DNA from 2 places in the Staphylococcus sp. FW104-15G4D genome. Region 2 is predicted to be linked to the other one. Evidence: a T-box and tRNA genes for the amino acid it is inferred to sense, from the RefSeq annotation. Region 2 holds a T-box; the other holds one or more tRNA genes.
The links. The T-box of region 2 lies ahead of serS (serine--tRNA ligase). A T-box ahead of a tRNA ligase gene usually reads a tRNA of that ligase, here a tRNA-Ser.
Positions count from the first base shown of each region.

Region 1 (12,563 bases), 120 kb from region 2:
TTGTAGGAGGAATTTTATGTGGTTCTGTAGTCGCTAAAATAAATATCGCGTGACTAGGAGGCTCTTCCAAAGTTTTAAGCAAGGCGTTAAACGCCCCCGTCGTTAACATATGTACCTCATCTATAATATATACTTTATATTTGGATTCACTTGGTGCGTATTTCACCTTATCTCTTATATTTCTAATCTCATCCACACCGTTATTACTCGCCGCGTCAATTTCAATCACATCAGAATTTGTACCTTGAGTAATACCTTTACAAATCGCACACTCATTACAAGGTTCTCCATCATCGCTATTAAGGCAATTAATCGCCTTGGCAAACACTTTTGCGATACTTGTCTTCCCAGTTCCTCTGGGTCCACTGAAAATGTAAGCATGTGATTGTTTACCTTTAGAGATGGCATTACGTAACGTTTTCGTGACGTGTGTTTGTCCAACAACATCATCGAAACTTTGCGGTCTATACATTCGATACAAAGCTTGGTAATCCACTGTAACACCTCCATTAACAATTACTCATCATTATATCATGTTCGTAACAATTCTTTTCAATAAAAAAATTAATCAAATACTTCAGGTAACATAACAGTCATACCATGAAATGATGCTATGTCTGAAGTTAAAAATTTCACACTCAAGGTGTCATCGTTACCTAATTCTTCCATAACAATATCGTATTGTTTCGCATCAACGTATCCTATGTGATTGAAAAATTCAGTATAGCAATGAACAAAAATTGCTGGATACCCTTCAGCTTTGGCACGCTCTTCTACTGCTTGCATTAAAGCTTTTCCTAGTCCTTGTTCACGCACATCTGGTTGTACTGATAAAGCTCCAACTGCTAGTGCAGTAGTTTGATGATTATTAGAAACTAATAAAATTTCTCCTAATAAGACATGGCCAATGACATCGTTCGTATCATTTTTAGCAATAACTTCTAATTCAGAATTATAATTCTCGGATTTTCTGAGATTCTTAACTCTGGCACGTTCTTTCCAACTCATCTCTGGGTCTTGATCATAATTTTGTTCAATGCTATCAAGTGATCGTTCATAATCAACTTCAGTTAAAGTACTTAAAAATATTTGCATGTATCCTCCAATTTTTCCATCAGCTTTTTAATGATATATCAATACACGTTATATATTATTTGCTTAGTTCGTTATAACCTTAACAAATTATTGAAAATTAATCTATTTAATGAAAGAAGAGTGGGATAGAAATTTAAATTTGTAAAAAATTAATTTCACTATCCCACTCCAACTTGGTTTGTATATAAAATTTTTATAATTCATCACTAGTAGGGGCTTGCTGACATAGTCGTTTAGAAGTATGAGAAGCTTGATTCAAACTTATTTCCAAATCAGGCACCTACTGCCAAAATAAAAAAAGGCTACGACAATCTGATATGTCCTAGCCTCTTATCTATGTGATATTTGCTTAAATCTCATAATAATACCGTGCACCTTTGTATCGAACGCATATCATAAACGTTACCGAAGTCGACAGCTAAATCTCGGCTACCCTACGGCACATATGAGGATCCACTTAATGCTGCTTCCGTCAGGACCTGACATGGTTCATGGGTTCATATTGCATAGGACCGAAATCTTCAAACACTACGTGCTTCGGGCAGACTTCACAAAAATGCGCCCTCAACAAAGGAATTAAGTCTCGCATAAAGCGGATTTCGAGTACAGGGAACCGCTACCTCCCCACCTAGCACGGTAAGATTTATAATACTATAATTTCATATCCCTTTGCAAGCGTAAAAATTTCATCAACAACTTATATATGAGTTTAGATTACTCTTTTAATGAACTCAAAATTTCGAAATGATAGGCACATTGCTAATATATAAAAATCGATAAATTTAAAAAAATTCTATTTGTATGTATGAGCAATTCAGTTAGAGGAGGGTAAAAGCAAAATAAAAAAGGCAAATACTCATTAAAATAAGTACTTGCCTTTTATATCTATTAGTCTTGGATTTTAATTCTAATGGCGGAGGAAGAGGGATTCGAACCCCCGCGGCCCGTTAAGGCCCTGTCGGTTTTCAAGACCGATCCCTTCAGCCGGACTTGGGTATTCCTCCAATGAACACAATAACAATCATATAATAGCGTTCATTAAAAGTCAATATAATTATTTTGTGTCTACACCAGAATTTTTTTATTTAAATATTGGTCAACAGATCGTGCTACAGCGCGACCTTCTTTGATTGCCCATACGACTAAACTTTGACCTCTACGAGCATCTCCAGCTGCAAAAAATTTAGGATGATTAGTTCGAAAGTCAATGTCATTAGCAACTATTTTATTACGTTCAGTTTTAATACCAAACGCATGAGGAATAGTTGTTTCTGTTCCTATAAAACCAATTGATAATAAGACTAAATCAGCTGGCCAAAAACGTTCTGGACCATCTGACATTACCATGCCTTCAGATGTCTCTTGCAGCACTTGAGTGTACAATCCTCTCACACGACCAAGACCATCTACATCATAGCGCATTGTTTGTACCCCATAAGCTCTTGGTTCTTTACCAAATTTTGCTTCATATTCTTTATGCGCATAATCCATTTTAAATACAGGCATGGCTAAAGGCCAAGATGTATTACTTTCAAAGGTAATTTCTTCAGGCTGCTTAGTATACTTGTTAAATTGTACGATTGATTTACAGTTTTCACGCAATGCAGTCGCTACACAGTCGGCGCCTGTATCACCTGCACCTATGATAATAACGTTTTTATCTTTAGCAGTAATAGAAACTTCATCAATTTCTCCATTGAGATATTGTGTTTGTTCAGTTAGGTAATCCATTGCAAAATGAATACCAAAGCCCATACGTCCTTCTAAAGGTAAATCTCTCGCATTCTGCGAACCCGTACATAAAACAATTGCATCAAATGCATCTTCAAGCTCTTCTTTACTGATATCAACGCCAATCTCAACACTTGTTTTAAACTCTATACCTGCCTCTTTCATTAACGCTATACGACGACGTACTACATCTTTATCTAATTTCATATTTGGGATACCGTACATTAATAAGCCACCTGGTTCATGTGCTTTTTCAAACACGGTCACTTGGTACCCTTTAATGTTGAGTTCTTCAGCAGCTGTAAGTCCTGCAGGTCCACTTCCTACTATTGCAACTTTTTGCTCTTTACGTTCTTCAGGATACTTTGGTTTAACCCAACCATTATCATAAGCTTCATCTATAATAGTACGCTCAATACCTTTAATTGCAACGGATTCTCTATTGATTTTCATGACACAAGAATTCTCACATGGCGCGGGGCATACACGTCCAGTAAATTCCGGAAAATTATTTGTCTCACTCAATCTTTCATAAGCCGTTTTAAAGTCTTGATGATATACTAAATCGTTCCACTCTGGTATATAATTTCCAATAGGACAGCCGATAGTTTCTCTTCCATATAACTGTCCTGTTTGGCAAAATGGTGTGCCACAATCCATACAGCGTGCACCTTGAACGGAGGCATCTTCCTTAGTAAAGCGTTGTTGAAACGCATCATGACCAGAAAGACGATCTACCAAAGACAATTCTGATAAAGACTGTTTATTATATTTCATAAATCCTTTAAATTCGCCCATGATTATCCCCCACTTTTTTAATAAACTACTGCTGGTTGTAATTCTTCTTCAATACTTTTCCTATCATCATAAAATGCTGCGAGTGTCGCTTCATCTACTTGTTCTATTCGTCGTTTTTGTAAATCAATTTTTTGCATCATCAATTTGTAATCTTTCGGTATGACTTTCACTACATATTGGCTTACATTTTCAAATTGATTCAAAATTTGTCGTGCTTTCGTACTACGTGTATGTTTATAATGCGCTTCAAGCATCTCTTTAATTAATGCTTTTTCCTCATCATAGCGAACCTCACTAAATTCAAGAGTTTCTAGTGCATTGACCTTTTTAAATTCTTCAATACTTGATGGGAAGATATAACTTACGCCGCCACTCATACCTTGGCCAAAGTTTTTACCAACATCTCCTAAAATAATGACATGTCCACCAGTCATGTACTCTAGTCCGTGGTCTCCAATACCTTCTACCACAACATCAGCGCCACTATTTCTAATACAAAAACGTTCTCCCGCCTTACCATTTATATAAGCTTTTCCTCTTGATGCTCCATAAAAACTTACATTACCTGCGATAATTTCTTGTTCTCGCTTTTCATTTGGCGCATTAACAATAACTGTTCCACCTGATAAACCTTTACCTACATAGTCATTCGCATCACCAGTATGATGAATCGTCAAACCGTGTGGCGCATAAGCAGCAAGACTTTGACCGGCATGCCCTTCTGTATAAGCGAATATTGTATCCTCAGGGAGACCTTCTTCTCCGTATTGACGTGCAATGGCACTACCTGTGATAACGCCTACATCTCTTTGTTCATTGTTGACCACATAACTTCCTGTGAATGAATGTCCATTTTGAATACTGTGCTTAGCATCTGGATATAGATAATTCAAATCAAAGCCGATATCTAAGTGATGATCTTGCATTATTTGTTTCGTATTAGGTCCTTCAGACTGTTCGATAAGATTCTCTATTTGAATTGCTGCAGCTTTGCTTCCATGAGTTAACTTAGAAGAACGCTGTAGTAAATCTGTTCTACCTACTAACTCCTCTACTGTCTCTAGACCTAGAGAAGCTAAAATTTCTCGTAGTTCTTCAGCAATGAAATACATAAAGTTGACTACATGTTGCGCCTTACCTGTAAATAGCGCACGTAAATCTTTGTTTTGCGTAGCAACTCCTACTGGACATGTATCGTTGTGACATACACGCATCATGATACATCCCAATACAACAAGTGGGGCTGTCGCAAATCCAAACTCTTCCGCTCCAAGTGCACAAGCGTACGCTACATCTACTCCAGTGAGTAACTTACCATCTGTTTCTAACTTCACTCGACTACGTAAATGATTTAATTTCAATGTTTGATGTGTTTCCGCTAGTCCTATTTCCCAAGGAACTCCAGCATGTTGAATACTGGTCTTTGGTGAAGCCCCAGTACCTCCGTCATAACCACTAATGACTATCTTATCGGCGAATGCTTTAGCTACCCCTGAAGCGATGGTTCCTACGCCTGTTTTAGAAACTAATTTAACTGCAATATCCGCTTCTTTATTCGCATTTTTTAAATCGTGAATAAGTTGAGCTAAATCTTCTATAGAATAAATATCGTGATGTGGTGGAGGAGAAATCAATCCTATACCCGGCGTTGAACCCCTTGTTTCAGCTATCCACGGATAGACCTTCGATCCTGGTAATTGCCCACCTTCCCCTGGTTTAGCGCCTTGTGCTACTTTGATTTGAATCTCTCTAGCGTGTTGGAGATAATCACTCGTTACACCAAATCGTCCGGACGCAACTTGTTTAATTGCACTCGTTTTATTACTTCCATCCTTTTGCAATTCATATCGAGACGGATCTTCACCGCCTTCACCACTATTGCTTTTACCACCAATTTGATTCATCGCCTGTGCCAAAGTTTCATGCGCTTCAGCTGAAATTGAACCATAACTCATAGCACCAGTATTAAACCTTTTCACAATTTCACTTGCCGGCTCCACACGACTAATATCAATGGCTTTTTGTTTTTTAAACTCTAACAGATGACGTATGTGATCTGTACGTTTATCATTGACTGCCTCTGAAAATTCTTTAAACAGTTCATAATCATTTTCTCTACAAGCATGTTGTAGTAAAAAGATTGTACGAGGGTTAAATGCATGATGTTGACCTTGTTGTCTCCATTGAAATGTACTACCTGATTCTAAGTAATCTGTTGCATTACTTTGTCGCGCTTTATTCTCATTGTCGATTTGTTCAATACTTATTCCAGATATTTTTGACTGTGTTCCAGTAAAATAACGATCTATAACATCTTGAGATAATCCAACTGCTTCAAAAATCTGCGCCCCTTGATAACTTTGCACAGTTGAAATTCCCATTTTCGCCATAACTTTTATGACACCTTCTGATAATACGCGTGTATACGTTTCTACGTTCTCAATTACTGAACCAGATAACTGTCCTTTAAGTGTCAATTGTTCAATCGTACGTTGCGCAAGATAAGGTACGATTGCATTAGCACCATATCCAAGTAGACATGCCACATGATGTACCTCTCTAGTTTCACCTGTTAGAGTTACAAGACTTGTCTCCATTCGCAATCCTTCACGTATCAGTAACTGATGAACATGACTAAGAGCAAGTAACATTGGCATCGCATAACCTTCCTGTGAGACAAGTGTTTGATCATCTAGCACAATGATCTTAGCACCTGATTTTACTGCTTCAACTGCTTGTTCTCCAAGTGAGTTTAATGCACTTTCAAGCTCCCCTGTATACACCGTTGATAGATGGGTTACATTGAAGCAACTTGAGTCTATGGAAGCAAGTTGTGCCTCAGTAATAACAGGTTTCTTCAATTGAATACGTTGTAGCGCTGTCTCATCAGGATGAAGTAAATTACCTTCTCCACCTAAATATGACATTTCACTCGTTACAATCTTCTCTCGATAAGCGTCGATAGGAGGGTTAGTGACTTGCGCAAATAATTGTTTAAAATAATTAAATAATGATTCTGGCTTATCATTAAGAACAGCAATTGGTGCGTCATACCCCATCGCTCCAATAGGATCCTTTTTACTACTAACTAAATCAACCATGTATTTATTTATATCTTCTTTAGTATAGGCAAATTGCTTTTGCAAACGAAATAACGTATGTTCATCCCAATCAGACGGCTCATAATCTATTCGATCAAAGCGATCATCAATTTTAAATGTTTCTAACCATTGTTGATAAGGTAATTCGCTAGCTATATCTGCCTTTAAGTCATTGTTTTCGACTACTTTATTTTGTAAAAAGTCGACGAGTAACAATTTGCCTGGATTAAGTTGTCCTTTAAAAGCGACATTCTCTTCCGGCACATCAACTACACCAACTTCAGAAGAAAATACAATAAAGTTATCTTTAGTAATCGTATAGCGGCCTGGACGTAAACCATTTCTATCTGTAAGCGCACCAATTTTATCGCCGTTACAAAATGAAATCATCGTTGGACCGTCCCATGGTTCCATTAAATAGCTATAATATTCATAAAAAGCACGCACATTTTTGTCATTAGCTTTGTTATATAACCAAGGTTCTGGAATCAATAACATTGCTGCTTTTTCAGGTTCCATAGCCAATGAAAGAAACTCAAACGCATTATCCACAATAGCTGAATCACTTCCATCTTCATCTACTATGAAATGAACTTTATCTTTTTCATCTCCAAATAACGTCTCAACCAATTTATTTTGGCGTGCTCTCATCCAATTCACATTACCTTTAATTGTATTAATCTCACCATTATGCATGAGCATCCGGTTAGGATGGGCACGTTTCCAGCTGGGAAAAGTATTTGTGCTAAATCTTGAATGCACTAATCCTAATTTAGATTGAAACGTTTCATTCTGAAGATCTAAATATAATTCTTTGATTTGATCAGAGCGTAACCAACCTTTATAAACAATTGTCCTCTTGGATAAACTTGTGAAATATAACTCCAGTGATTGCTCTTCTCCATATCTCTCAATCTGTTTTCTCGCTAAAAATAATTGTTTTTCAACATGTTCAACGCCTCTAATATCTACAAAGACTTGTTGAATGTAAGGCATTGTATCAGCAACATGTTTAGCAATTGCATTAGTATTTACAGGGACATCTCGATAACCAATAACTTTGAAACCTTCATTTTCGAAATATGAGTTAAAAATGGGTTCATGATTCGAATCTTTAACTTTTTCTTTAGAAAAAAATAATCCCACAGCATAGTTACCTTCGCCGGGAATATTAATTTCATCTAATTGATCAAAAAACTTAAATGGAATTTCAGTCATTATGCCCGCACCATCACCAGTGATACCGTCAGCACCAACGCCACCTCGATGATCTAACCGACGTAACATTTCTAAAGATTTTTCAATAATATCATGAGACCTCTTATTATCCATATTGGCATAAAATCCAATACCACACGCATCATGCTCTTCACGATAATCATATAAACCTTTTTTTAATTTCTCATTGTACATGATGCACACTCCTCTTATTAGAATTTTCTGACAATTTTAGTTTGATAATAATTACTATAATGTAATATATTTATCTGTTCAATATATAAATTAGATATAACTCATCTAAAAAATAGAACAATTACCCAAATTACTGCTATAATACACTTATACCATTTTAAATTTTAGAATTTTTCGTCAATTAATAAGGAGTGGATATTGTGGAGATTAAACAACTTAAATACTTTGTAGAAGTGGCACGTCGTGAGCATATATCAGATGCAGCTTTAGAATTAAACATTGCGCAGTCAGCGGTAAGTCGTCAAATCACACAACTTGAGAAAGAGTTGAACGTAACCCTTTTTAAAAGAAGTGGTAGGAATATCATCCTCACCTCCGAGGGAAAGAAACTCATGTCTCAAGCTACTCAAATTCTCAAACAAATGGACCACACGATTCAATTATTTAAACAGCAAGCTTCTACAGATCAACGGACGATTTATATTGGTTATGAAGAAGGCGACATTTCACAAATGATGTTGCCACTAGTGCAATCCTTTGAACAACAAAGTGAGAGTATTATAACGCCGCAACTCTTGAAACATAATCACATTGTAGATCGAGTAAATTCGGGCCAACTCGATATAGGGCTTATTGAAATGACTAAGGATATAACAACACAGACAGGACTTCATGTCACACCTTTATTCGAAGAGAAATATCATATGTATGCGCCTAAAGACCATCCTATTACTTTGACAACTCAACCCCTTTTAACTCAACTTGAAAATGAATCACTATACTGTCTCATGCCTTTCGCCAACTCAATAAAAAAGAAACTCGAACAATTAATTAAAGCAAATGTGTATACATTATCGAATAAACAACTTGCTCAGTATCTCGTGCGTCAAGATAAAGGATTTATTATTAGCAATGAAAACATTCATCTTAATGATAGCGAAGATTGGGTCCGAATTCCTCTTTCACATACTGAATTAAAAAGAACAATATGCGCCATCACTAAATATGATAATAAGAAAAAAGATATAGATTTAGTATGGCATTATATTCATACTATGATTAATCAAACGGCTCAATCTTAGTTGAACACATCGTTAATCACACTCGCTTTATTTATAAAATACGACGAATCATTCAATTAACTCATTTTATAAATTTTTGTAATCATTGATTAATGGGCGTATAATCACTATGTCAATTTAATACACTAAATTGAGAATTGAGGTTTAAATATGCAGTTCAAATCTTTTTTTAAACAGCCTTTCAGTTGGATGATTATGATTTTTTGTTGCATCTTTCTTGGCTTATTTATATTTACGTTTTTTAACGATAAATTTTACAATATGCCGATAGGAAAAATTACAAATGTACATCCTATTCACACTGAAAAAATTACGGATGAACAACACAATAAAGATATTAAATATAAAGAAAAACTTACTTTAGAAATTTTGAATGGTAAATTTAAAGGTCAGACAGCAACGATTGACCACCAATATGTAAAATCTCAAGCGGACTCGGAGTCATTTTCCAAAAATGACAAAGTGTTATTACATATTTCTAAGAAACCTAGTGATGCCAATATTATAGAGAAAAAACGTGATGGTTTGGTTGTGGCAATAACAGGAATCTTCCTACTCACAGTACTCATCGTTGGTAAAAAAGTTGGCTTACAATCAATATTATCACTAATCATCAATACAATTGCCGTCATAGGGGCAATCTATATACACAATCAAAATGGGCAAATCAACTTATTCCTATTAATGACAATCGCGATTATTGTCTCGACAACGTTAACCCTATTACTTGTAACTGGGTGGCACATGCGTACACTCGTCACAATAGTAAGTACACTCATTGGTACATTTCTTTGCGTGGGAATTACAGAATTAGTGATTAAAATGACAGGTGGTAACGGGATTAAGTATGAAACAATGACCTTCCTTACACTACCTCCTAAAGACGTCTTTCTCGCTTCCGTCTTAATTGGAACGCTCGGAGCTATTATGGACGTAGCCATTACGATTTCAAGTGGAATGTATGAAATTCTTCAACGTACTCCAAATATAACAATGGGTCGTTGGGCGCTTGCGGGACGTCACATTGGCCAAGATATTATGGGTACAATGACCAACATTTTACTTTTTTCTTATCTGTCTGGAAGTTTACCAATGTTTCTAATTTATTTGAAAAATGCTAATACAATCACTTACACCATTTCAATGAATTGGTCATTAGAAGTTGCTAGAGCCATGACAGGTGGCATAGGCATTGTGTTAACAATTCCCATTACCATTGCATTAATGGAAGTATTGCTAAAATTGAGAGGTGCTAAACAATGAGTGCGATAACAATTTTAGGCTTATTACTCTTGGTGCTAATGATAATTTTCGGAGGAAAAAAAGGTCTCATTTCTTTCTTCACACTATTTTTAAACTTCATCATACTTATTATTAGTATCATTTTAATAATTTTTGGTGTACCGATTTACTTAGTAACTTTTATCTTCTGCATAGTTATTGCTGCTGTGAACTTATTCGTGTTAAATAGTTATAATGTTAAAACACAAGCAGCATTTATCGGTACAATAATTACGACACTCATATTGATACTAGTTATTTTCCTATCGGTTAAGGTAGGTCATCTTCAAGGGTTTGCGACAGAACAACAAGATGAAACATATGTGTATTCAATGAATATTGGTATCGATATGATACAGTTTATGGTTTTTACAATCGTTTTGGCTGTTATAGCCGCTGTAATCGATTTAGCCATTACAATTAGCTCACCAATGTATGAATTAAGCGAGACCAATCCGGAACTAAATCAAAGACAACTATTCACTTCTGGCATGCGAGTAGGTAGAGAAATTTTAGCTACTTCTGCCAATACTATTTATTTAGCATATTTTGGGGGTCAATTAACTTTATTTTTCTGGTTCTTTAAATTACATTATTCTTTTGGACATATTATTAATTCTAAAATTTTCGCTCAAGAATTTGTGTCGATATTACTAGGAGGCATTGCAGTTGCACTCAGTATTCCAATAACTGCATGGGTAACTGCTTTGATGATTAAAAATAAAAAACGTAAAAATTCTACTCAATCACAACATCTTAAGAATGATTAATATATTTAAAGACCCCAGTGCCTTATTCTCTTAGCATTGGGGTCTTATTATTATGATCAAATTTTTAGCGACATCACGTAAACAGGTCGCCCTATTAATTCACTATCTTGCGTGTGGCGATAACCAGCTTGCTCATATAAATTGATTGCTTTCTCATTATCTGTATTTACTGCTAATGTAATTTCATTAATGCGTGGATAATGTTGTTTAATATATGCAGGCAATATTTCAAGGGTCCTCTTACCTATGCCTTGTCCTCTATAACGTTGATCAACACTAAATGATCTAAAGAAAATGGCCTTTGGATTATCAGTGAATGGTTTAGGCCCATTTCCTTCGTGTAAAGTGAAAAACGCGATACACGACTCATTATTCATAACTAACGTAGGATGTCTATCACTATCTTGATTAGCCGATTTGATGTTTTCAACTGGTGATTTCGTAAATTTATAGTCACTTTCTAAAATTTCTAAGTTTTCGACTTGCTCAAATAATTCCGGTTCATATGCTTTTAAATACACATTTTTCACCTAGCCTTTAGCTTTTTTAGAAAATTGGTCTATCCAAGTCAATACGGCAGGTGCTATGTTCTCTGAATCATTGATATTAAACCATCTAATATCAGTAATTTCATTGTCAGTAGTTATACTGGACCAATCAATAGCTTTTGTCGTTTTAAATCCGTTTAATTCAGTAAGCGTATCTGGTTGAGGATATGCCTTTCCAACAACGGTGCCTATAAATTCTAAATCAGTTTCAACCAAATCGAGGCGTAACTCTTCTTTAAGTTCTCGTTGTAACGCCTCAACATAGCTTTCACCTTCATCGATTTTACCACCCGGGAAATAATATTTATCTCTATTACGAACTTGAACGAGTAAAATTTGATTTTCTTTCTCTTCAACTAAACAAACACATTTAATCATTCGAATAAACACCCTACCCTATTCTTTATTACTTCAAAAAGCTTTTTATATTTAGTATTATGTTATCATAAATTAAATGATGAAGTGATTGAGTTCAAAATGGATAATTTTGAGTATAACAATATATCAATCATTTATGAGCGTATGCTTTTCATGCAAAGATATCATTCGGAGGGAATTTTTATGGCAAAACAAACTGGCGCTGTACGTTTATCTAACTTATTTAACATGGCAGGTTTCATCGTCGACGGTTATAATGGAATACGTCACGATGCTAAAAATAAACAAATGGTATATTTATCATTAGGTCTAAGTGCTATTGGTACAATCATCGATTTTTATGTATCTATTAAGTCACCATCAAAA
Region 1 is NZ_JBYTCH010000003.1:3,063-15,625, forward strand. It holds gene dnaX (DNA polymerase III subunit gamma/tau) at 1-496, opposite strand, end outside; gene AC3WQX_RS09585 (GNAT family N-acetyltransferase) at 565-1,095, opposite strand; RNA gene ffs (signal recognition particle sRNA large type) at 1,463-1,732, opposite strand; tRNA gene AC3WQX_RS09595 (tRNA-Ser) at 2,007-2,099, opposite strand; gene AC3WQX_RS09600 (glutamate synthase subunit beta) at 2,161-3,624, opposite strand; gene gltB (glutamate synthase large subunit) at 3,642-8,138, opposite strand; gene gltC (glutamate biosynthesis transcriptional regulator GltC) at 8,339-9,220, shown strand; gene AC3WQX_RS09615 (YibE/F family protein) at 9,371-10,483, shown strand; gene AC3WQX_RS09620 (YibE/F family protein) at 10,480-11,271, shown strand; gene AC3WQX_RS09625 (GNAT family N-acetyltransferase) at 11,328-11,792, opposite strand; gene AC3WQX_RS09630 (NUDIX hydrolase) at 11,802-12,197, opposite strand; gene AC3WQX_RS09635 (hypothetical protein) at 12,381-12,563, shown strand, end outside.
Region 1: it has a tRNA-Ser gene. The T-box ahead of serS (serine--tRNA ligase) is inferred to sense a tRNA for this amino acid. The anticodon was not compared.

Region 2 (12,563 bases):
CACCCCTAAGGCTGCAGCGAATGTTGCGGCTATTAATATTGCTACATATGAAGGCATCACTAAACTTAAAAGAAGCATCATTGTGATTACACAGATAATTAAAATTATATATATACGAAATCTTGATTTCTTCACTGACTCAAATTGAGATATACCTAGGAAAATGAACATTGCAGTAATCGCATAGTCTAATCCAAGTGCATTAGGATTAGAAATATATTTGCCGAAAAGGGCGCCGGCCACACACGAAATAGTCCAAAAAAGATATGCTGTGATATTAAGACCATGAAGCCAACGATCATTAATCTTTTCACCTTTAATATATGGCGTAATGGCAACTCCGAAGGTTTCATCGGTTAATAATGTACCGAGACCTACCCTATTCCATAATCCATATTGTTTATAATTAGGCGCCAAAGTCATACTTAATAGAAACATACGTGAGTTAACGATAAGTGTGGTCAACACGATAGCAGATATTGGAGTACCTGTAATCGCTAAAGCGCAAACAATAAATTGTGCGGCACCGGCGTAAATAATGAGACATAATAAAATAATTTCTAAGATACTAAAGTTTTGAGAGGCTGCAACGATACCAAATGATAAACCTACTCCGGCGTATCCAAATAAAGTAGGAATACATTCTTTTACCCCTTGCTTAAATGAAAGATGGGTCATTTGATCAGCCTCCATTCCACTTTCTAAAATAGTAAAATAAGTCTATTATATTTGGAAAAGTTGTTCAATATTTTTAGACTTCGGTTTGTGTGAAGTAAGACAAACCTCATAGTCAAATCGTTGTAACTACAACGATTATAAAATTTCAGAATTTTGTTTCTTCTTTTAGACATCCCTCTCATTTTTGAAGATTTGAAGTTGAATCATTTCTCTTCCCCTACCCTGTTCAACAAAAAAACTGTCGACAAAATCGTTAAGATCTTATCGACAGTTCAAATAATTAATTGAGTCATTCATCGTTGTATTGTAGTAATTATTTAGCCTATTCTAAGTTATTATTTTGTAGGTTTAGAAATTTTAGTTTTTCCACCCATGAATGGAACTAATGCTTCAGGAATTGTGATTGTACCGTCTTCATTTTGATAATTTTCAACGATAGCTGCAAATGTACGACCTACGGCTAAACCACTACCATTTAATGTATGAGCTAATTCTGGTTTAGCTGAGTTATCACGTTTAAAGCGAATGTTAGCACGACGTGCTTGGAAATCAGTACAGTTTGAGCAAGAACTAATTTCTTTATAATCATTGTAGCTTGGTAACCATACCTCTAGGTCATATGTTTTACTAGCGCTGAAGCCAATGTCGCCTGTACATAAGATAACTCGACGATATGGTAATCCTAATTCTTCTAAAATTGATTCAGCATTTTTAGTCATATCTTCTAAAGCATCCCAAGAATCTTCAGGTTTTTCGATACGAACCATTTCAACTTTATCGAATTGGTGTAAACGAATTAATCCTCTTGTATCTCTACCAGCTGAACCCGCTTCACTACGGAAACATGCCGTTTGCCCAGTGAATTTTTCAGGTAACACTCCTGGTTGAATGATTTCATCTCTGTAGAAGTTTGTTAAAGGTACTTCTGCTGTTGGAATTGTGTATAGGCCTTCTTTTTCAACTTTAAATAAATCTTCTTCGAATTTAGGAAGTTGACCTGTACCAAACATAGTATCTGCATTCACTAATTGAGGTGTCATCATTTCTGTGTAACCATGTTGAGTTGTATGTTTCGTAATCATATAGTTCATTAATGCACGTTCTAATAATGCACCATCTTTAGTTAAGTAAACGAAACGCGCACCAGATACTTTAGCAGCACGTTCGAAGTCTGCCATTTTTAGTTCTTCAACTAAGTCCCAATGTGCTTTTGGTTCGAAATCAAATTCACGTGGTGTACCCCATTTTTTCAATTCAACGTTTTCTTCATCTGAATCCCCTTGAGGTACATCGTCGTTAATTAAGTTTGGAATACGGATTAAAATATCTCTTACTTTATTATCAACTTCATTTAATTTAGCATCGTTTTCTTTAATTTCATCACCTAAGTTACGCATTTCTGCAATAACGTCATCAGCATCTTCTTTATTACGTTTCTTCTGAGCGATTTCTTCACTGACTTTATTACGTCTTGCTTTCATTTCTTCAGTTTTACTGATTAATTGACGTCGTTGTTCATCTAATTCTAAAACTTCGTCAACGACCTTAGGATCGTCTCCTCTTAATTCAATTTTGCTCTTAACTTTTTCTGGTTCATTTCTAAATAAACGAATATCTAACATGTAACCTTCATCCTTTCCCAAATAAAATATAGATTTAATGGGGGCACGTATGTATAAAATCATAAAAAAAGACCACATCCCAGACAAGGGACGTGGTCTACGCGTTGCCACCCTATTTAACAATTTAAAATAAACGTTGAATCACTTATTCTAAACTGCACTTAACTAAAATAACGGTTATTACCGATTGCTCTCATAAAGTAGGTAGATTCACATCAAAGTCGATTGCTTGTTCTCACTAACCACAAGTTCTCTGAAATCGTCCGGTTAATGCTACTTAGCCTACGAACAATGTTTTATTAAGTTATTTTTAATATAGCAAAGTCTTTTTAACTTTTCAAGTAAATGTAAATGTGTGTAAACTACCTCGTATTTATGCTCTGTGATAAGCATCATCTTTTAGATACTGCGCTACCGCTTCGATATCTTTGTGGAATTGTCGATCTTGATTGATTGAAGGCACGATTTTACGATATTCTTCATATTTCTCACGTGTTTTAGGAGATAATTTATCTACACCTTTTAATTCCACAGCTTGCAATGCGATGACACATTCAATCGCAATCACACGACGTGTATTCTCAATCATTTGGTAACCATGTCTTGAAGCGATTGTGCCCATTGATACATGATCTTCTTGGTTTGCTGAAGATGGAATTGAATCTACACTCGCTGGGTGTGCGAGGGTTTTATTTTCAGAGACAAGGCTTGCAGCAGCATATTGCATAATCATAGCGCCACTTTGTAACCCTGGCTCAGGACTTAAAAATGCAGGTAAATCTCCATTTAATTGAGGATTAATCAAACGTTCTAGACGTCGCTCTGCAACGTTGGCTAATTCACTCACGCCTAATTTTAGATGGTCTAATGCAAGTGCGACTGGTTGACCGTGGAAGTTACCACCTGAAATCACTAATGTTTCATCATCCTCATCGAAGATAAGAGGATTATCATTAGCTGCATTCATCTCAAATTCTAATTTTTCTCTTACATAATTGAACACTTGGAAACTTGCACCATGGATTTGAGGAATACAACGTAAACTATAAGCGTCCTGCACTCGTAATTCAGCTTGGCGTGTCGTAAGCTGTGAATCTTCAAGCCAGTTAAGCATGCGTGCTGCCACATCTACTTGTTCTTTAATATTCCGGACTTTGTGCACGTTATGATTATACGCATCTGTAATACCATTTAAAGCTTGATGCGTGAGTGAAGCAATCCATTCCACTTGATAACCTAAATCCTCTGCCTCAATGAAATTAATCACACCTTGAGCTGTCATTGCTTGTGTCCCATTGATAAGTGCCAAGCCTTCTTTAGCTTGTAGTTTTAACGGTTCACGTCCTAACTCATTAAGGACGTAGCGACTGTCGACTTGTTCATTGTTATAATAAACGTCACCCTCACCAATGAGTGCAAGTGCAAGATGTGATAGAGGCGCTAAATCCCCTGATGCCCCTAATGAACCTTGTTGCGGAATCACTGGAATAATACGTTCGTTAATGAAGAATTTTAATTGTTCAACTAACTCAAGTGTCGCACCTGAATGCCCCTTCAATAATGTATTTAAGCGCAACACCATCATGACTAATGCCACTTCTTCTGAAAATGGTTTCCCGATACCACATGCATGTGAACGAATGAGATTGACTTGTAATTCGTTATATTGACCTGGATCGATTAAAACATCACTAAATAGACCGAAGCCAGTTGTGATACCATAGATTGTTTCTTTATTCTGTATGATACGTTCAACGACTTGGCGACTTTTCGTCACTCGTTCAATGGCATCCTCTGAAATATCAATTTGTAAGTCTTGGCTTAAAAACGTCTTAATTTCCTTAATAGTCAAAGCCTCTCCATCTAAAATTAATGTCATATAAACAACCCCTTTGTTTAAATTTTAACCCCATTACAGGAAAGTATACGTTTTCATTTTTATATTAACAACACTTTTTGCACTTTTTATAATGCATTATCAATGTAATAATTTAACAGGTTAAAGAAATAGGAATATTATTATTTATTATTTTAATAAGGTAGATGGAAATGGTATTTTTGATATTTTGTGCGGATAGAGGTATTCATTATTAAATTTCTAAAATAGCTATTGACTAAAGAGTATTACAGGTATAGTATTTTCTATTGTATTTAAAAGAGATTGGGCAATTTTAAAGGACTTTAATTTCTTAAAAATGGATGTACACAACAATTTATAAAGTGAAATTTAAGACGGTCGGATGTCTTGTGTACGAGATGCGAGAAGTGAGTTTTTTAACGGAGGTTATGTCATTATGGAAACGTTAGATACAGTTAACATTCCTATAAGAAAAGATGAAACGCATAAAGGCGATTATGGTAAGATTTTATTAATTGGTGGTTCTGCCAATATGGGTGGCGCAATTATGCTTGCTGCGCGCGCATGCGTCTATAGTGGTAGTGGATTAATTACAGTCGCAACACATCCTAATAATCATGCAGCATTACATTCACGTTGCCCAGAAGCAATGGTAATTGATATCAATGATACGAAGATGCTAACTAAAATGATCGAAGCTACCGATAGTATCTTAATCGGGCCTGGATTAGGTGTGGACTTCAAAGGTAATAATGCGATTACGTTTTTACTACAAAATATTCAACCACACCAAAATCTTATTGTAGATGGAGATGCAATCATCATATTTAGTAAATTGAAACCTCAAATTCCTACATGTCGTGTGATTTTCACTCCTCATCAAAAAGAATGGGAACGTTTAAGTGGGATTCCTATCGAAGAACAAACATATGAACGTAATCGTGAAGCTGTTAATAACTTAGGTGCTACTGTCGTTTTAAAACAACATGGTACTGAAATTTACTTTAAAGATGATGCTTACAAATTATCTATCGGTACACCAGCAATGGCTACTGGTGGTATGGGAGATACACTTGCTGGTATGATTACAAGCTTCGTTGGTCAATTTGATAGTCTTAAAGATGCCGTTACAAGTGCGACTTACACACATAGTTATATTGGAGAGAAATTATCTGAGTCTATGTATGTCGTACCACCTTCTCGTTTAATCAGTGAAATTCCTTATGTTATGAAACAATTGGAAGGTTAAGTTATAGACACGTTATATATTAAATACTATTTACGATGCACACCTCAAAGTTGTTCACTTATTGTGAATACCTATTGCTGGTGTGCTTTTTTTATAATAAAAAAGACTACCCTCAAGCAGGGTAGTCTAAAAATTAACAGGTTCTCACTATATAGCGAGAACCTGCTTTAATATCTATTATTCGTTGTCATCATCGTCGTCTGAAGCACTTTCAATATCTTCATTTACACGATCCATAAAGTCTTGTCGAACATCGATTCTATCATCATTAGCGTTATCATCTGTTTCTTCATTAGTTACATCTTCGGCTTCTTCTGTATGAATAGCATTACCAGGTGTTTGGTCATCAATAACTTCTTCAGTTGCTGTCTCGCTCGCATCAGTATCATCTGAGTCTGCTTGATTATCTTCTTCCTCTTTAACTTTAGCAACTGTTGAAACAAATTGACCTTCGCCTAATCTCATTAGACGTACACCTTGTGCAGCACGACCATTTTGAGAGATATCTTCCACATCTAAGCGAATAATCACACCTGCATTGGTCACAACCATTAAGTCTTCTTCACCAGTGACTGTTGTGATACAAACGATATTACCGTTACGTTCAGTAATAGTTGCTGTTTTAATACCTTTACCACCACGATTAGATAATCGGTATTCATCTACTGGTGTACGTTTACCGTAGCCATTTTCAGTAACAACTAGAACTTCATCTTCACTTTCTGCGTGAGCCACATCTAAACCTACAACCACGTCGCCTTCACGTAGTGTGATACCTTTCACACCTGCTGCTGTACGACCTAGAGGACGTAAGGCAGATTCAGGGAAGCGAATAAGTGATGCGTGCGATGTACCGATAAGTATATCTTCATTACCAGTTGTTAAGCGTACGGCTATTAGTTCATCGTCTTCTTTGAAGCCTATTGCGATTTTACCGTTCTTATTAATACGTGAGAAATTACTTAACGCTGAACGTTTAACAATACCTCGTTTTGTAGCAAATACAAGGTAATGTTCTTCACTTTCAAGATCTTTAACCGCAATCATCGTACTTATCGTTTCGTCATTCTCAAGTTCTATCGCGTTAACGACTGGGATACCTTTAGATTGACGAGACAGCTCAGGAACTTCATAACCTTTAAGTTTATATACTCGACCTTTATTCGTGAAGAAGAGCACGTTATCGTGTGTACTTAAAGTAACTAACTGACTCACGAAATCTTCTTCAAGTGTGTTCATACCTTGTACACCACGTCCGCCACGGTTTTGTGAACGATATGTAGAAACAGGTAATCGTTTAATATAATTATTATGACTTAAAGTAATTACAATTTGTTCTTCTGGGATTAAATCTTCATCTTCAATATCGTCTAATCCACCTAATTGAATTTCAGTACGACGTTCATCTCCAAATCGTTCTTTGATTTCAGAGAGTTCATCACGAACCAATTGTAATAATACTTCTTCATCAGCTAGAATTTCTTCTAATTCTTTAATGTATTCAAGTAATTCATTATATTCAGATTCAATCTTATCGCGTTCTAAACCTGTTAAACGTCTTAAACGCATATCTAAGATAGCTTGTGCTTGACGTTCAGATAGCTTAAAGCGTTCTTGTAAGCTTTCCATCGCGATTTTATCTGTTTCTGATTCACGAATTGTCGTGATAATTTCATCAATATGATCTAGAGCTATTCTTAAACCTTCTAGAATATGCGCACGGTCTTTAGCTTTTCTTAAATTGTACTCAGTGCGTCGTCTTACAACTGTTTTTTGATGCTCTAAGTAGTGAATTAATGCTTCTTTTAAGTTAATTAACTTAGGTCTGCCATTAACTAAGGCAATCATATTTACACCGAATGATGTTTGTAACGGTGTTTGTTTGTATAAGTTGTTAAGAATAACGCTTGCATTCGCATCTTTACGTACGTCAATAACGATTCTAACACCTGTACGTAAACTTGTTTCATCTCGTAAGTCGGTAATACCATCGATTTTTTTATCTCTAACAAGTTCAGCAATTTTCTCAATCATACGTGCTTTATTAACTTGGAATGGTATTTCAGTTACTACGATACGTTGACGTCCACCACCGCGTTCTTCAATCTCTGCACGTGAACGCATTTGGATAGAACCACGACCTGTTTCATATGCACGGCGGATACCACTTTTTCCTAAAATAAGACCTGCAGTCGGAAAGTCAGGACCTTGAATATCTTCCATCAATTCATTGATCGTGATATCAGGATTCTTACTTAAACTTAATACACCATCAATGACTTCTGTTAAATTGTGAGGAGGAATATTAGTAGCCATACCTACGGCAATCCCTGCAGCACCGTTAACTAAAAGGTTTGGGAAGCGTGCAGGTAAGACTGACGGCTCTCTTTCATTACCATCATAGTTGTCGATAAAATCAATTGTATCTTTGTTGATATCACGTAAAAGTTCTAACGTAATCTTAGTCATACGTGCTTCGGTATAACGCATTGCTGCTGCGCCATCACCATCCATTGAACCAAAGTTACCTTGACCATCTACAAGAGGATAACGGTAACTGAAGTCTTGTGCCATTCTTACCATGGCTTCGTATATTGAAGAGTCACCATGTGGGTGATATTTACCCATAACGTCCCCAACAATACGTGCAGATTTCTTATATGGTTTATCTGGTGTCATACCTTGTTCATTCAGACCATATAATATACGACGGTGCACTGGCTTTAAACCATCTCTAACATCAGGTAATGCACGTGACACGATAACACTCATGGCATAGTCTAAGAATGATTCACGCATTTCACTGGTTATATTTCGTTCATTAATTCTTGATTGAGGTAATTCAGCCATCAAGATATCCTCCTTCAAAAGTTCAATTCATAATGCTTAGAAATCTAAGTTGGCGTAAACTGCATTATCTTCTATAAATTGTCTACGATTTTCAACAACATCACCCATTAACATTTCAAATGTTTGGTCTGCATCAATTGCATCTTCAAGTCTTACTTGTAACATTGAACGATGTTCTGGATTCATAGTCGTTTCCCATAATTGGTCTGCATTCATCTCACCAAGACCTTTGTAACGAGAGATTGACCATTTAGGAGTAGGGTTTAATTCAGCTTTAAGCTTGTCTAACTCTCTATCGTTAAATACATAATACTTTTGTTTACCTTGCGTTAATTTGTATAAAGGTGGCTGTGCAATGTAAACATAGCCCGCTTCAATTAACGGTCTCATAAAGCGATAGAAGAATGTGAGTAATAGTGTTCTGATATGCGCACCATCAACGTCCGCATCAGTCATGATTACGATTTTATGATAGCGTGCTTTTGAAATATCAAATTCTCCACCAATACCTGTACCAAAAGCAGTGATCATTTGGCGAATTTCATTGTTATTTAAGATACGGTCTAAACGTGCTTTTTCCACGTTCAAGATTTTACCTCTTAATGGTAAAATCGCTTGAGTTCTTGAATCACGACCTGATTTTGTAGACCCCCCGGCAGAGTCACCCTCTACTAAGAAAATCTCACTCTCTTCAGGATTTTTACTAGAGCAATCCGCTAATTTACCAGGTAAACTTGATACATCTAATGCTGATTTACGACGTGTAACCTCACGTGCTTTTTTAGCTGCTACTCGTGCTCTAGACGCCATGATACCTTTTTCAACGATAATTCGACCTACGGCAGGATGCTCGAATAAGAAACGCTCGAAGTATTCAGCGAATAATTTATCCACTACTTGACGTACTTCAGAGTTACCTAATTTCGTTTTAGTTTGTCCTTCGAATTGAGGATCGCCGTGTTTAATTGAAATAATAGCTGTTAGACCTTCACGTGTATCCTCACCTGAAAGTTTATCTTTGTCTTCTTTAATAATCTTACTTTGAATACCGTAACTATTAAGAATACGTGTTAACGCACGTTTGAAGCCATCTTCGTGCGTACCACCTTCGTACGTATGAATGTTATTGGCATATGTTAATAAGTTAGTCGCATATCCACTGTTATATTGAAGAGCGATTTCAACCTCAATATCATCTTTTGTTTGATGTATGTAGATAGGTTCTTCATGAAGTGGCTCTTTATTTTCATTTAATAATTCTACGTAAGATTTAATACCGCCTTCATAGTGATAAGAATCCTCACGGCCTTCCTCTTCACGCTCATCTCTTAACGTAATTTGGATACCTTTGTTTAAGAAAGCAAGTTCGCGTATACGTTGTTGTAATGTTTCATAATTATACACAGTTGTCTCTGTAAAAATTTCGCCATCAGCTTTAAAACGAATTGCCGTACCTGTTTGATCTGTTTCACCGATTTCTTTTAAGTCAAATTGAGGTACACCTTTTTTATACGCTTGGTGGTAAATAGTATCATTTCTGTACACATATACTTCTAAGTCTTGGGAAAGCGCGTTAACTACTGATGAACCAACACCATGAAGCCCACCTGATACTTTATATCCGCCACCGCCGAATTTACCTCCAGCATGTAATACCGTTAAGATAACTTCGACAGCAGGACGTCCCATTTTCTCCTGAATATCAACTGGAATTCCACGGCCATTGTCAGTAACTTTTATCCAATTGTCTTTCTCAATTACGACTTCTATTTGATTAGCATAACCTGCTAATGCTTCGTCAATACTATTATCAACAATTTCCCATACTAAATGGTGCAAGCCTCTTTCAGAAGTTGAACCAATATACATACCTGGTCTTTTACGCACCGCTTCAAGACCTTCTAATACTTGTATCTGTCCAGCACCATAATTATCTGTGTTGTTTACATCTGACAATGTATTCACCATCACTTTCTTATTACTTTAGTAATTCGCCTTGACTTATACGGTATAACTTAGCATTATTCATAATTTCATGGTCTATACCGTCAACAGAGGTTGTAGTCACAAATGTCTGTACTTTATGTTGGATTGTACTTAGAAGATGCGTTTGACGTGAATCATCAAGTTCACTGAGTACATCGTCCAGTAATAATATTGGATACTCTCCAACTTCGATGTTCATTAATTCAATCTCTGCCAATTTGATCGACAATGCTGTAGTTCTTTGTTGTCCTTGTGATCCATATGTTTGTGCATCCATGTCATTAACATTGAATCCTAAATCATCTCGATGTGGTCCATAAAGACACACACCTCTTTCTTTCTCTCTTTGAAGGTTATCGTTTAATAATTCGATGACCTCCTCGAGCAATTCTGACTCTTCCTTCTCATAATCACTTAACTTTAAACTTGGTAAATATTTAAGTCCTAACTTCTCACGCTCATTCGTAATCCCTGAATGAATCGGTTGCGCAAGTTCTTCCAGTTCTTTTATAAAATGCTCACGACGTAACGTTACCTTTAAAGCATATTGAGCAAATTGTTGATTTAACACTTCTAACATTGTCGTATCTGTCTTCTGCCCAATTTGTAATTGCTTCAAATAGTTATTCTTTTGTTTAAGAATACGTTGGTATTGAGCTAAATCATTTAAGTAAACGGCTGAAATTTGTCCTAACTCCATGTCTATGAAACGTCGTCGTATCTGTGGTGAACCTTTAACAATATTCAAATCTTCAGGAGCAAATAAAACGACATTCAAGTGTCCCACATATTGAGTCAGTTTACTTTGTTCAAGGTGATTGACTTTAACTTGTTTACCTTTTTTAGTTATAAACATTGTAAGTGGCATTGTGCCATGTCTATAACTCAGCTCACCTTCTATTTTAGCATAGTCAGCTTTAAAACGTATGAGTTCCTTGTCATTCGAAGTACGATGACTTTTAGCTAGCGCTAGCGTATAAATTGATTCAAGTAAATTTGTCTTTCCTTGCGCGTTTTCTCCTATGAGGATATTCACTTCAGGATGACAATCTAATGTAACCTCTTCATAGTTACGATAATTCTCTAATTGGAGTGTATTAAGTTTCATTGTTCACCTTGATGGATGATTAGAAAAGAACCAGTATCTTCAGGTAATTCTGTGATATCAATTCGGTCGTTATGTTCTAATTTCTTCCCGCGACGTGTCTCACGTTGGCCGTTTATTAAAACTTCGAAATCTTGGAGGAACCATTTAGCTTGTCCACCAGATTCAATAATGCCTTCAGTTTTAAGAAATTGACCTAAAGTTATGTTTCCTTCTACAACAACTTCTTGAACCAAAATTATCACTCCATTTCTTTATGTGTCATTAATATATTATACCTTTTTTTGCCTTAGATTTCATTTAAAATAAAGAATGAAATCGTTTACTTTGATATATATTTTTATTTTTCAAAATCTGCAATCTACTTGGTAAATTTTTTTAGTTTTAAGAGACATCATATTTTAATTGTGTATGCTTCTCTAATTTAAATTTAAAGGGGTATTTTACTTAATTTTAACAAATAGGAGGTTTACCCTAAAAAATTTATTGATGTTTCTTAAAATACCTCTCAGTATCTTTAAAATGAATTTAAAGTAACTAAAAAGAGATTGTCTAAGTGACAATCTCTAAACTCATTATAGCATTATTAAATTTTTATGTTTTAATCCATATGGTCTAACTAATAAGTTCTAATTGGTAAAATCAATTGAGTTACTGAATCGTCATCTTTCGGTTTCAAAATAAATGGTTTCATTGTTCCAAAGAATTCTACTTCAACTTCGTCATTATCGATGGCTTTTAAAGCATCCATCATGTATTTAGAGTTGAATGAAATTTTTAAGTTTCCACCTTCAACATCATTTGCAGTTACTTCTTCTTTTACTGTACCAATTTCTGGTGATGTTGAGGATAATTCTACTAACTCATTTCCAATGCTCAATTTAATAACATTATTTCCACCTTCACGTGCTAAAAGAGATGCACGATCGATAGCGTGATAGAAATCACCGTTATTGATGCCTAACTTAATTTCATAGTTTTCTGGGAATAAACGCGTTGTATCTGGATAATGACCTTCAAGTAAACGAGAGATAAAGTTAACGTTTCCTACTCTAAATAGAACTTGGTTTGATGCAAAGAAGATATCAATATCTTCGTCACTATCACTCATAATTTTATTTAATTCTGATAAAGCTTTACCTGGAATGATGACATTTTTATTTTCAGAAGTATCTTCCAATTGTAACTTTCTTACAGCCAAGCGGTGTGAGTCAG
Region 2 is NZ_JBYTCH010000003.1:123,054-135,616, reverse strand. It holds gene AC3WQX_RS10255 (AzlC family ABC transporter permease) at 1-678, opposite strand, end outside; gene serS (serine--tRNA ligase) at 1,014-2,300, opposite strand; T-box leader at 2,384-2,597, opposite strand; gene hutH (histidine ammonia-lyase) at 2,674-4,179, opposite strand; gene AC3WQX_RS10240 (NAD(P)H-hydrate dehydratase) at 4,595-5,407, shown strand; gene gyrA (DNA gyrase subunit A) at 5,585-8,257, opposite strand; gene gyrB (DNA topoisomerase (ATP-hydrolyzing) subunit B) at 8,294-10,225, opposite strand; gene recF (DNA replication/repair protein RecF) at 10,236-11,351, opposite strand; gene yaaA (S4 domain-containing protein YaaA) at 11,348-11,593, opposite strand; gene dnaN (DNA polymerase III subunit beta) at 11,968-12,563, opposite strand, start outside.